DNA from 3 places in the Planococcus sp. FY231025 genome. Region 3 is predicted to be linked to each of the others. Evidence: riboswitches for the same ligand, from Rfam matches in the RefSeq annotation. Region 3 holds a riboswitch; each other region holds the start of a gene.
The links. Region 3 has a riboswitch for lysine ahead of dapA (4-hydroxy-tetrahydrodipicolinate synthase). Riboswitches for the same ligand answer to the same signal wherever they lie in the genome.
Positions count from the first base shown of each region.

Region 1: another riboswitch for lysine. It lies ahead of ACTL32_RS03865 (transporter substrate-binding domain-containing protein); the one in region 3 lies ahead of dapA (4-hydroxy-tetrahydrodipicolinate synthase).
Region 2: another riboswitch for lysine. It lies ahead of ACTL32_RS18475 (Na+/H+ antiporter NhaC family protein); the one in region 3 lies ahead of dapA (4-hydroxy-tetrahydrodipicolinate synthase).

Region 1 covers NZ_JBQJJG010000004.1:112,712-116,924, reverse strand. The annotation lists gene ACTL32_RS03875 (amino acid ABC transporter ATP-binding protein) at 1-449, opposite strand, end outside; gene ACTL32_RS03870 (amino acid ABC transporter permease) at 485-1,252, opposite strand; gene ACTL32_RS03865 (transporter substrate-binding domain-containing protein) at 1,316-2,161, opposite strand; lysine riboswitch at 2,295-2,478, opposite strand; gene mnmH (tRNA 2-selenouridine(34) synthase MnmH) at 2,550-3,659, opposite strand; gene ACTL32_RS03855 (SRPBCC family protein) at 3,911-4,213, shown strand, end outside.
Region 2 covers NZ_JBQJJG010000016.1:54,423-58,635, forward strand. The annotation lists gene ACTL32_RS18475 (Na+/H+ antiporter NhaC family protein) at 10-1,584, opposite strand; lysine riboswitch at 1,695-1,876, opposite strand; gene ACTL32_RS18480 (bifunctional metallophosphatase/5'-nucleotidase) at 1,947-3,290, opposite strand; gene ACTL32_RS18485 (sulfite exporter TauE/SafE family protein) at 3,304-4,131, opposite strand; gene ACTL32_RS18490 (DUF72 domain-containing protein) at 4,131-4,213, opposite strand, start outside.
Region 3 covers NZ_JBQJJG010000004.1:500,093-504,305, forward strand. The annotation lists gene ACTL32_RS05700 (STAS domain-containing protein) at 1-508, shown strand, start outside; gene dapA (4-hydroxy-tetrahydrodipicolinate synthase) at 1,177-2,070, opposite strand; lysine riboswitch at 2,196-2,374, opposite strand; gene ACTL32_RS05710 (SAM-dependent methyltransferase) at 2,481-3,083, shown strand; gene ypfJ (KPN_02809 family neutral zinc metallopeptidase) at 3,153-4,007, shown strand; gene ACTL32_RS05720 (TraB/GumN family protein) at 4,143-4,213, shown strand, end outside.

The sequences.
Region 1 (4,213 bases), 390 kb from region 3:
ATCGCTACCCTCTGCTTCTGCCCGCCGGAGAGCTGTTGGGCTTTGGCGTTGACGTACTGGTCCATGCCGACGACATTCAAGTATTTCATCGCCACTTTTTCCGCTTCTTCTTTGCGGCGCTTCAGCACTTTCACCTGGCCGACGGAGCAATTGGCCAGGACGTTGTGGTTGTTGAACAGATTGAATTGCTGGAACACCATCCCGAGTTTCGTGCGGTAGGCGTGGATATCATGGCGGTCATCGAGGATGTTCTCGCCGTTATAGATGATTTTTCCGCCGCTCGGCTTCTCGAGCAGGTTGATGCAGCGGAGCAGCGTCGATTTCCCGGATCCCGAAGAGCCGATAACGCACACCACTTCGCCTTTATGCACTGAAAAGTCGATGTCTTTCAACACTTCATGCGTTCCGAACGATTTGCTTAAATGCTGGATCTCGATCACTTTTTCCATAAACTCTCCTCTTCCATTTCAGCTTTTTGGCGCGGTCACTCTTTGATTTTGTGTTCCGTGTCTTCCGGGTTCACCACTTGCATCGGCAATCCGCCGATCATGCTGTAGTTTGCCGGCCCTGCCAGCCTTCTTTCAAGTTTGCGCAAGAGGAGCGTAATGGCAAACGTCATGATGAAATAAAGGACGCAGGCGATGAAGAACGATTCGAAATAGCGGAAGTTGTTCCCGGAAACCGAACGGGTCTGGAAAAACAGTTCCGTCACGCCGATGACGCTGAGCACCGCTGTATCCTTGATGTTGATGACGAACTGGTTGCCGGTGGCCGGCAGGATATTGCGGATCACCTGCGGCAGGACGACGTTCATCATCGTCTGGAAATGGTTCATCCCGATGGCTTGCGCCGCTTCGAATTGGCCCTTGTCGACGGAAATGATGCCGCCCCGGACGATTTCGGCCATATACGCTCCCGTGTTGATGGAAACGATAAATATGGCCGCAGTGAAGACATCCATATCGATGCCGAATGCCATTGCCGAGCCGTAGAAGATGACCATGGCCTGCACCATCATCGGGGTGCCCCGGAAAAATTCGATATAGGCGGAAAGCAGCCCGTTGACCGTTTTCAATAGCGGTTTCTTAATGCCCCGCTCCGGCATCGGGATTGTGTGGATGATGCCGATGATCAGCCCGATGGCAGCGCCGATCAATGTCCCGATGATCGAAATCAACAGCGTCATTCCTGCTCCGCGCAGGAACATCGGCCAATTATCTGTAAGTATGGTAATGACCCATTCAAGACTCATTGTTTTCCTCCTAAGCAAAAGTAAAGCCGGCCGCATGTGCATGCAGCCGGCACCACCCCATCATTATTGCGCAGCTGGTTGGTTCTGGATTGCTGTATCCATGATTTCCTGGCGCTCTTCTTCGGAAATGCCCGCCAAGGTTTCATTGATCGCTTCGGCGAGGCCGCTTCCTTTTTCAAGTCCGACGGCCACCGCTGTATCGTCTTCCGACGTTTCAAATCCGTCTTCGAATTCCACCATCGCGAAGTTTTCATTTGCTGCAGAAGCACTGACCGCTTCCGGGCGTTCCGATACATAGCCGTCAATCATGCCGGATTCTAGCGCTACCCGCATTGACGGGAAGCTCTCCATAGCCGTTTCTTTAGAGACGCCTTCGATCTGGTCGATGACGGTGTAATGGAACGTGTTCAATTGTGCCGTGATTTTCGCCCCTTCAAAATCGGCGAGTTTTGTGGCATTTTCATATTCGCCGCCTTTTTTCACGACCATCACCAGTTCAGATGTATAGTAGTGGTCCGAAAAGTCGATGGTCTCTTTGCGTTCGGCTGTCGGCGACATGCCTGCAATGATCGCATCGATTTTGCCGGAAGTCAGAGCCGGCACCAGACCGTCCCATTCCGTTTTGACGATTTCAAGCTCTTTGCCCATGTCTTCAGCGATGCGCTTGGCGATTTCCACGTCATAGCCGCCGGCATATTCCGCATTTCCTGAAATTTTCACTGCGCCGTTGGAATCATCCCCTTGCGTCCAGTTGAACGGAGCATACGCCGCTTCCAAGCCGACCTTGAATGTTTCGCTTTCCTCTGAAGCTCCTCCGCCTGTCGAGCCGCTTTCTTCCGATCCGCATCCGCCCAGCAGCATGCCGGCCGAAAGAATCGCCGTCAACCACAATCCTGTTTTCTTCTTCATAATCCTTTTCCCCCTTTGGTTTCTGCACTTCTCATTTTCCTGAATATACAAAAAAGGCAACCAGCTACAAAAAAAGATCTGAGTTAGACTCAGATCGCTATATGCATAGTTGCCCTAAATCCTCTTTTCCCTGGTTCGAGATAGCGCTCCGCTATGGACCGGGAAGTCCATGGCGGCAGTCCTGCAATTGTTCACTGCAGACCCAGCAAGTAATAGTCGAGAAATATTACAAACTTCGGCGGTCTTTCCTTCTCCATAGCATCCCTGCTTCTCAAACTCTTCTATGGACTAATAAATCCCGCGCCTCTACCTCACCGGAAAGTGAGGTTATATATTCACTTGTTTTTCATAGTCTACAATAAGGCTTTTTACCTGTCAATCTAAGTTTTCATTGCCCGACTTCGATTGAATCGGGGCTCTCCCGCCAAGCGCCGGCCCCATTTCCGCGTGCCTCCCTCTGCCCTTCGGAAAAGTGCGGGATGCTCCCTTTGACAGCCCGCGCGGCTTCTTCCACATTGCCTACCTGCAGGAACTTTTTCTGCGCATCCGGATATTGATGTTCCGTGTGCTTGTAGCGGGAATCGTAATAGTATTCCAACAGCAATTGGATGGCCGACGGGAAGCGCCCCGTTTCCAAATCCGCTTCGATCTGCCCTGCAACAGGCACGCGGATGCGGGACTTTATGCGGTGGAACGCCTCGAGGCATTCTGCGGCATACTCTCTCGGACGGTAATCTTCCATGATTTCCTGCACTCTTTCAGCCATCGGCATTTCGATGACCAAATGCGTGCTCCGGTTTTTCAAATCGCATAAAAACGGCGGGATCACCACTTTCCCGATCCGATGGCTTTCTGCTTCAAACAGCACATACGGAGCATCTGCCAACTTTCTCAACCGATGGACAAGCAGCGAATCGAACACTTTCTGGTTATGCGGCTCGAGGCCGATCTGGCCGAAGATGGACCCCTTATGGTTCGCCATCCCTTCAAAATCGATGACCGGAAAGCCTTCCTTCTCCAATGCCTTCAACACTCTCGTTTTTCCGGCGCCCGTCAAGCCGTTCAACACGAACGCACGGGAGGGAGCCGCCATTTCCTCCAGCTGCGCCACTACCCATTTCCGGTAGCTGCGGATTCCGCCTTCCAAGCGGTGCGAATGGATATTCATCAAACTCAATAGCGTAGCGGTGGTCCGGCTTCGCATTCCGCCGCGCCAGCAGAAAACCGTCAGATCTCCTTCGAGCGCTTTGAATTGCCGGATAAATTCCGGCAGCTTTGCAGAAATGATTTCCAGTCCGCGCTCTTTTGCAGCTTCCACGCTGACCTGTTTATAAAGCGTGCCGACTTCCGCCCGCTCCGCGTCATCAAAAAATGGGATATTGATGCTTCCGGGAATCGTGAAATTTTTAAATTCAGCCGGTGACCGGACATCGATCAGGACCATTCCTCCATTTTCGATTGCCGGGACCAGCTCTTCGACTGTTATATTGCTGAACATGATTCTTTCCTCCAAAAGTTCCTTGTACAGCCGCCGCCATACTCTGCCGGCAGCATTCGTTAAGGTTACTTTGTACTTCGGCCTGGCATTTCCAAGCCTCCTATCCAAGTATACACCCAACCGTTTTCCAGCAGTGTTTTAATACTCGGCAGCCGAAGCCCTTTTGCTGGCCTTTCAATAATAACATGAAGTTATTAGAATTTTATGTTAATTTAAATGTATACCCTATTTTATTGGAGGCGAACGGTTCCATGGCGCATACAAACCAAAGCATTTTCATCAATGCCCCGCTCGAAGATGTTTTCCAGTATACGATCAATCCTGAAAACTGGGCTTATTTCTATAATAACCTCGCGTCCCCGAAGAGGATCGACGGAAACGGCGAAGCCGGCACTGTCGTCGAAGCGGACTACGCCATCATGGGCATGCATTTCCCGCAGACAATCCAAGTGACGGAATGCGAGCTTTCAGGCTCCACTGCCCGCTGGACCGGCATGATGAGCGGCAGCTTCACCGCAAAACAGACCGGCTTGTACAAAGCGGTCGACAACGGC
Region 2 (4,213 bases), on a different contig from region 3:
CAATATTTGCTAGTTATTTGCTTGTTTTTCAAGAATTGTAGTACGTTTTGACCAGGCGATAAATAATACTGCTAAAATGACCGCAACTGCTAATAATGACCATAGCAGAGAACCGGTAAAGCCTATGACGATATACCCCACTGATCCGATTGCGGCTGCAGTCAAAGCGTATGGCAACTGGGTCAATACGTGGTCCATATGGTTGCTTCCTGCCCCTGTAGAAGACAGGATCGTCGTATCGGAAATCGGCGAGCAATGGTCTCCGAAAACAGCGCCGGCAAGAACAGCTGACAATGTTGCCAGCAGAAGTTCAGGCGCTGCCTGCCCCATGATGTTGCCGGCAATCGGCAGCAGGATCCCGAAAGAGCCCCATGAAGTTCCCGTCGAGAAAGCCATGATTCCGGCTAAAAGAAACAGCAGCACCGGCAGGATTTCGGTCGGAATATTATTCTTTGTCACCACATCCGCCAGATACGCGCCGGTTTCCAATGCGTCGATCAAATAGCTGAGTGCCCAAGCAAAAATCAGGATCAGCACAGCGCCGATCATTGAGCGAAGTCCTTCGACAATCCCTTTGCCGACCCAGGATGCTTTCGCCGTTTCATTTTGCTTGAATTGGCGCACATACAACAGGATGGATGCGACAGCACCCAAAAGGCCGCCCGCCATCAAGGATGTGGGTACATCCGTATTCTCGAAGATCGCCCAGACGTCCCATGTTTGTCCGGCATTCTGGTAGCCGGTCCAGACCATCGCCCCGATCGTACCGGCAATCAGCAAGAGGATCGGCAGGAGCAGATCCGTCACTTTTCCATGCGAGTGCGCCGGGAACTCTTCTTTCATTTCCCCTGGAATGGTTTTGTTTGCATCGTATAATTCCCCAGTCGTGATTGCGCGCGTTTCATGCTTTTTCATAGCCCCGAAGTCGACGTCGCGGATGGCGACGAAAATGACGATGGCCAGCGTCGCAATGACGTAGAAGTTCATCGGTGCCATCCAGATGAACGCTTCAAGCGCCGACATCTGAACATAAGATTGCGCTGAAAGAATTGTGGCGACGATTCCAATGATCGCGGCTCCCCAGCTCGATACCGGTGAGATGACGCAGACCGGCGCTGCCGTAGAATCGATGAAGTAGGCCAGTTTTGCCCGCGACACTTTATAACGGTCAGTAATCGGACGTGCGACTTGCCCAACCGCCAATGCATTGAAATAGTCATCGATGAAAATCACCATGCCGAGCACGACCGTCAAGACCTTGGCGCCGCGGCGGGTCTTGATGCGCGCAGAAGCCCAATCGGCGAATGCACGGCTGCCGCCTGACAAACTGACGAATGCAGTGATGATGCCCAATAGCAGCAGGAACAATAAGATAAAGACATTATAGGCGTTAAAGCCTTCGTCCCAGAACGTGACCGCAAAAGAATTGAAGATCTCCCTTGCAGCTTGGACCGGCGCAAACGACGTCAAGATCAACGCGGCTGCCACCACACCTGTTCCGAGCGACAATAGCACCCGCTTGGTCAGCAGCACCATGATGATTGCTACCAACGGCGGCAAAATCGAGAAAATAGTATTTTCCATATGAATCCCTCCTATTTTTTTAAGGATGGAAGAGAAGATAGAAAAAAGGCCGATCGCTCCAATGGATACAATCAGCCTTCTACAATTCGTCTGTGCATAAAAACATCAAACAACCCTGTAGCTCTTCGCCTGTAAAATCACAGACGACAGTGACATCCTTTTTCAGAATGCCCCCAGCACTTTTTCCATTGACACCTGAAAAAAGAGCTTCGGCAAAACTTCCTTTCATATGCGTTCAACGTTGTCACACTCCCGCATACTACTGATAAGCTTCGCAGCCTCTACCCATCGATATTGAATTCCTTAAAAGCATAGCGCAGAATTTTATTGAAATCAAATGAAACTCTACTTCGAATATTCGTTCATTTTACTGCTTTTGCCTGAAAAAACCGGCTGAAAACATCCCGCAGGAATTCCGGCATAAAATAAGTTTTTGGCGCCCGTTTCAGCTCCGGGAAAAAATAGCCGAACGTGAACATATCGAGCGTAATCAGCTGATAGACTTTTTCCGGGTCCGCAAGAATACCGCCGACATACAATCGATGCTCTTCGACCGCCAGATTGACATGGACGATGTTCCCGATGACTGCACCGCGGAACCCCATCCCCTTCAATTCGATGTTCGGCCACTCGGCATTCAGCGACTGCTGGTAGATTTCCTTCAGTTCTGCGCCCGTCAGTTCGACCAGACAGAGGTTGATCGGATGCGGCAGCATCCTATGGAAATCATAGCGTGTCGCGACCCCTACCGGCATCCCCTCCATGAACAAGCCGGCATTGAATAACGCACAGTCTGCTCCGGAATACTCAAGCATCGCTTCCCCGAACAGCTCGGCCAGTTCCGACTCTTTGAACCACTCCGCTTTTAATTCTTTTTCGTTGTAAAAAATCGGTTCGCTCAGCTGGGATTTGCCGTCCGCAATCAATTCATCATTGAATCCCTCTTCCGAATTGCGCAATTCTGCGGTATCGATCAATTCAGCTTCGGTTTCACCGGTTGCCGGATCAAAAGTGATATGCCCGATGAACATGCCGAATTTGCCGGCCGCCCCGAGCAGTGTGCTGCCGATTGTTTTCCCTTCGTGGAAAATATGGTGGGTATGGGCGCCGAGGATCACGTCGATGTCGGGGCAAAGCTCCGCCAGCAGTTCATCCTCCCGGATGCCCAGATGGGACAGGCATATAATGAAGTCCGTTTGTTCCTTGATGGCGTTGACCGATTCAATGATCGATGCTTTCGCATCGGTCACTTCCCAGCCCAATCGCTGATAAAACGGAGTGAATTCTGCTGTTGCCCCGACCAGGCCGATTCTCAGCCCTTCCGCAGTCTCCAGAACCCCGTAAGGCTTTGCCCATTTCGGCCGGCCGCCGCCTTCTTCAAACAGGTTGGATACAATGACATCAAAGTCAGCCTGGATATACAATTCGTCTAGTTCATCCTTGGACAGTGTAATGCCTTCATTATTGCCGATTGTCACTGCATCGTAGCCGGCTTCATTGAGCAATTCCACATTGCCTTTTCCCGCCGTCCCTTCCGTGAATGGATGGGAACGGTCGACGTGGTCGCCGATATCAAGGATCAGGCAGGTATCGCCGGCTTCCTCATGCCAGCGTTTCCGTTCATGCAGAAGCGCCCGGATGCTCGGCCAATGCGAAAAATGGCTGTGCAGATCATTTGTATGATAAATGTGAATGAGTTCTCCCATGCCTTACACCTCTTTAAGAACTGAATAATCCTTCGTAAATGGACCGCAGGCCGAGAACCAGCAATGCGATCCGCAAAATGACGACCAAAGTTTCCGATTGGAGCTTTTTGTTAAGCGATGCGCCTATTTTGGCTCCGATATACGCGGCAGGCACTACAGCAAGCGTATAAATCCAAGGGACATTGCCAAGGGAAATATGCGTTACCGAATTGACGATCGCCGATAGGAACACCATGAACATCGACGTCCCGACCGCCACATGCGGCGGGAACAGGAACAGCAAAATCATCGCTGGCACCATGATCGATCCTCCGCCGATTCCGAAAAGGCCGGAGGCGAAACCGACGCCGAACGTCAAAAGCAGCGCGAACCAAACCGGATAGCCGTACAAGTATTCTTTATGCATGGAATCCTTGAAAGTATACTTGCGCCCGTTATCGACAAACCAATGTACCGCTTCCAGCCGGTTGCGGATCAACAGCAGCAGGGCCAGAAACACAAGCAGGATGCCGAAATATAGATTGAACGAAGGCAAGTCGAGGCCTTTGTTGACAAATGCGCCGATAACGGTCCCGGGAGCGCTGCCGATGAAGAACAGGAACCCGCTCCGGTAGTCGACTGTTTTGACTTTCATATAGGACAATGTCGAAGACAGGCCAGTGAAAATCATCATGATCACCGACAAGCCGACAATTTTCTGCGGTGTCAGATCCGGAAAAAAGGCCAGCGCCGTACCGAGGAATAAGAGAGCCGGTACCAAAATGACGCCGCCGCCGAGGCCGATCAGCGCCCCGACAATCCCTGAAAGCAATCCTGCGATTGCCAGTAGGAGAAATTCCATTAAAGGCCACCGTCGAACAGATCCAGCTGCTTATCGGACAAGCCGGTGAACTCCAAGCCGTTCATTTCCTGAAATTCTTTCG
Region 3 (4,213 bases):
AGCAGTCCATGAAGGCATGGAGTTTGAAATGCTTTTGGATGTCCTGGAATTTTTCCACTCGCTCCTTGACCATGCGGCCCATTCCTATAGCTTCTCTTATATCAATGCTTACCAGAAGAACTTAAGCGATGCGCGGAAGCAATTCCTTGAGCTGTCTTCGCCGGTCGTCCCGGTGAACGATGAAATCGCCATCCTGCCGATTGTCGGCGACATCGAGATGGACCGTGCCCATTACCTGTTGGAGAAAACGCTGATTGCGGTCTCGCGCCTTCAGGTATCAACACTCATCATCGATTTGTCCGGCGTTGTCAAAGTCGATGCCATGGTAGCAGAGCAGATCATCAAACTGACTGAATCGCTGAAACTGGTCGGCATCCGCGGCATCTTGACGGGCATCCGTCCTGAAATCGCCCAGACCATCACCAATCTTGGCGTCGACATCAGAGGACTAGCCCTCGGCGGCAGCCTCAAGCAGGCGTTCAAAAAACTGGCCGCTGAATCCGAATAAAACCAAAAAACCCGCTGAAGCATCGCTTCGGCGGGTTTCTAGCATGTTGAGAAAGATATAGATTTAATTTCTTTTAAAATAAATAACCGATATTCCGCAAAACAGCTGCGTAAAACCCTGTGCTCCTGCGCGCTATGCGCTCGTCGCAAAGAGATGGCTCAAACTTCCTTAGAGCCATCTCTTTGCCGCGGGCGAGCGCCAAGCCTCCTCAGTCGCTTCGCTCCCTGCGGGGTCTCGGCTGTCTCGCTTTCCCGCAGGCAAGACTTACCCGAAGCCTGCGAGGGCAAGTCTTTGCGACGAAGCGCGCAGCGCTGAAGGAGCAGTACGGTTTTCTCCGCCGTTTTGCTCCATATCTGAGGTAGCACTGTTAAAACGGGTAGAGTTATCAGCTAATAAGAGAGAAACCAGCGCCGGCGCGTCCACGGGCTAGGCAATAAAATGGCCCAAAAGCAGTTTGGGCCATTTTATTTGCGACGAAGCTAGCGCAGCGGTGCAGGAGCAGAAGGGTTTTGCTATGAGACGGGTACTTTTCCCGGCTCATAGCGAAAGCCATGCCCTAAGCGGCCGAAGCGGTGTGAAAAATTCGTTTTTTAGGATTCATTTTATAGGAATTTTCTCGACAGCCTTAAAACCCGCTGAAGCATCGCTTCAACGGGTTTCTTTTTTTATTAAGACTGCTTGGCTTTCATTTGTACGACAGGAGCTAAAGCTTCCTGTAAGGTTAGGGTTTCCTGCTCTGTGAGCGGCACCATCGGCAAGCGGACTCCGCCAACCGGCACGCCGGTCAGGTTGAGTGCGGTTTTCACCGGCACCGGATTCGGCGCGGCGAACAGCGCGTTCATCGCCGGAAGCAGTTTCCGGTGAATCTGGGCCGCCTTCTGCGTATCACCCGTTTTGAAGCTTGAAACCATTTCCTGCATTTCACGGCCGATCACGTGGGCGGCAACAGAGACGATTCCGGTTCCTCCGATCGAGAGAAGCGGCAGCGTCAAGCCGTCATCGCCGCTGTAGAGTGTGAAGCTTTCCGGTGTGCGTTCGATGATTTCAGCGGCAGCATCGAGGTTTCCGCTCGCTTCTTTGATCGAGACGATGTTCGGGATCGCCGACAGGCGCACGACTGTGTCGACAGACAAGTTGACGACGCTGCGGCCCGGGATGTTGTAGAGCATAACCGGCAGGTGGGTTGAAGTCGCAATGGCCTGGAAATGCTGGAACATGCCTTCCTGGGAAGGTTTGTTGTAATAAGGCGTCACGAGCATGATGCCGTCGACACCCGCCTCTTCGGCGCCTTGGGTCAAGGTGATCGATGCGCGTGTATTGTTCGAGCCGGTTCCAGCGATGACCGGGATGCGGCCTTGGACCGTTTCAACGACAAACTTGAAAAGCTCGATTTTTTCATCCGCTGACAGGGTTGGCGATTCGCCGGTGGTGCCGGCGACGACAAGTGCGTCCGAGCCGTTTTGGATCAGGTGCTCGACCAATGCGGCAGTTGCGGGGAAGTCGATGTCTCCGTTGGCGTCAAATGGCGTCACCATTGCTGTTACTACTTGTCCGAAATTCATAAATACCACCCTTTTCTCATTTTTTTAGTAAAATCAGAGGTGATGAGTCTATCGAAAAAAACAAAAAAACAGCAACGAGGGTCTCGTTGCTGCCATAGAACCGGTGTGTGTACCGCCCAGCTCTTGCATCAGATAGCCCTCCATATAGTCTCCTATATGACAGTCCTGCATCTATTGAATGCAGGCCCAGCGGGTTCGGCGATGAGCGCCTCTCCACTTCGGCAAAAACCCCTTTCAGCAGCCGTCGCCGGACCTCATCGTCCTCGGGCTGTCTACTGATGGTGTTTGCACCTCTATCCTCACTCCGGAAGACCGGAGCAAGAAATTATTGAATTAGCTAGACTTTACCAAATTCCGCCGAAAATTGCAATAGCAGCGCAGCGGAATTTACAGGGAAAGGGGAAATGTTGATGAATGAACGCCAGCAAGACGCCGATTTGAACATACGGACTGAAGGGATCCAGCAGGGATTCCATGACTCGCTCCACCACAACCGCTATGAACCGACCCCTTATGCCTTGCTTGCCGAGCTTTTCGCGGCCTACCGGCTGGCGCCGGGGGACCGCCTCGTGGATTTCGGCTGCGGCAAGGGGCGGCTTGCATTTTACGTCCACCACCTGTTCGGCAGTGAGGCTGTGGGTATTGAAATGGACCCCGGCCTGTTCGAGGAAGCGATGCAGAATTTGATCCGCTATGAAAAAAGGACCCCCAGCGCAACAGGGCGCATCCGCTTCCAATGTGAATTTGCGGAGAATTACCGCGTACAGCCTGAGGATAACCGGTTTTATTTCTTCAATCCGTTTTCTGTCCAGATTTTCATGAAAGTGGTGCAGAATGTGCTGAGGTCTGTGGAGAAAATCCAGCGGCCTGTCGAGCTGATCCTGTTTTTCCCGTCTGAGGATTATATCGAGTTTTTGGAGTACCGCACGGGCTTCGAGCGGGTGCAGGAAATCGCTTTGCCCGGGTCGGAAGCCGATTTCCGGGAACGGTTTTTGGTCTACCGGCTCGCTTGAGGGTTAAGGGAAGTACGGAACGGGGTATAGGCTTAAGAAAAAAGGCTAACAGGCGAGGAGAGAAGCGCGATGAAATGGAAAGGCAGAGCAGGGAGCGGAAATGTAGAAGACAGAAGGGGAAGAGGAGTGGGCGGCGGAACAATTGCCGCTGGCGGCGGGATCGGCGGTTTGCTGATATTCCTGCTGGTGGCGTTTCTCGGAGGAGACCCGGGCGCCGTCCTGAACGGCATGGGCGGCGGAGCGCCGGCGCAATCGGGTGAGCCGTATGTGGCGACGGAACAGGAAGAGGAACTGGCGGATTTTGTGTCGGTCGTCCTCGCGGATACGGAGACGGTCTGGTCGCAGGTGTTTGCGGAAGAGGGGCTTGAATATGTCGAGCCGACGCTCGTTCTGTACACCAATAGCGTCGAATCGGCCTGCGGGACAGCGGGATCGGCGGTCGGGCCGTTCTATTGCCCGGGAGACCAGAAGCTTTACATTGATCTGAGTTTCTATGAAGAGCTGCAGCGTCAGTTCCAGGCACCCGGCGATTTTGCGATGGCCTATGTCATCGCCCATGAAGTGGGGCATCATGTGCAGAATTTGCTCGGTGTCATGGAAAAAGTCCAGCCGATGCGCAATCAGCTGAGCGAGGAAGAATACAACAAGCTTCAGGTGCGGCTTGAGCTTCAGGCGGATTATTACGCGGGCGTCTGGGCGCATCATGCGGAGGGCATGGACGTGCTTGAAGAAGGCGACTTGCAGGAAGCGCTGCGTGCAGCGAGCGCAGTCGGCGATGACACGATCCAGAAGCGTTCGCGCGGCTATGTCGTGCCGGAAAGCTTCACTCACGGCACTTCCGAACAGCGCCAGCGCTGGTTCTACCGCGGCTTTGAATACGGCGACATCCAAAACGGCAATACGTTCAACGTACGCAATCTGTAAACGGAACAATTGTGAAATCTGAAAAAATGAAGGGCCGGGCGTTGATATTTTTCCTCAGGTGATTCATTATTGAAATAGACAGTCTTTTCGCGGTGCCGCGGAAGGAAATTTAACTCTAATGAAGGAAGTAACCCCATGCATGAAGATAATATTACGCGCCTCCATATCGACGGGCGCGAGTTCATCCTGATCGGAACTGCGCATGT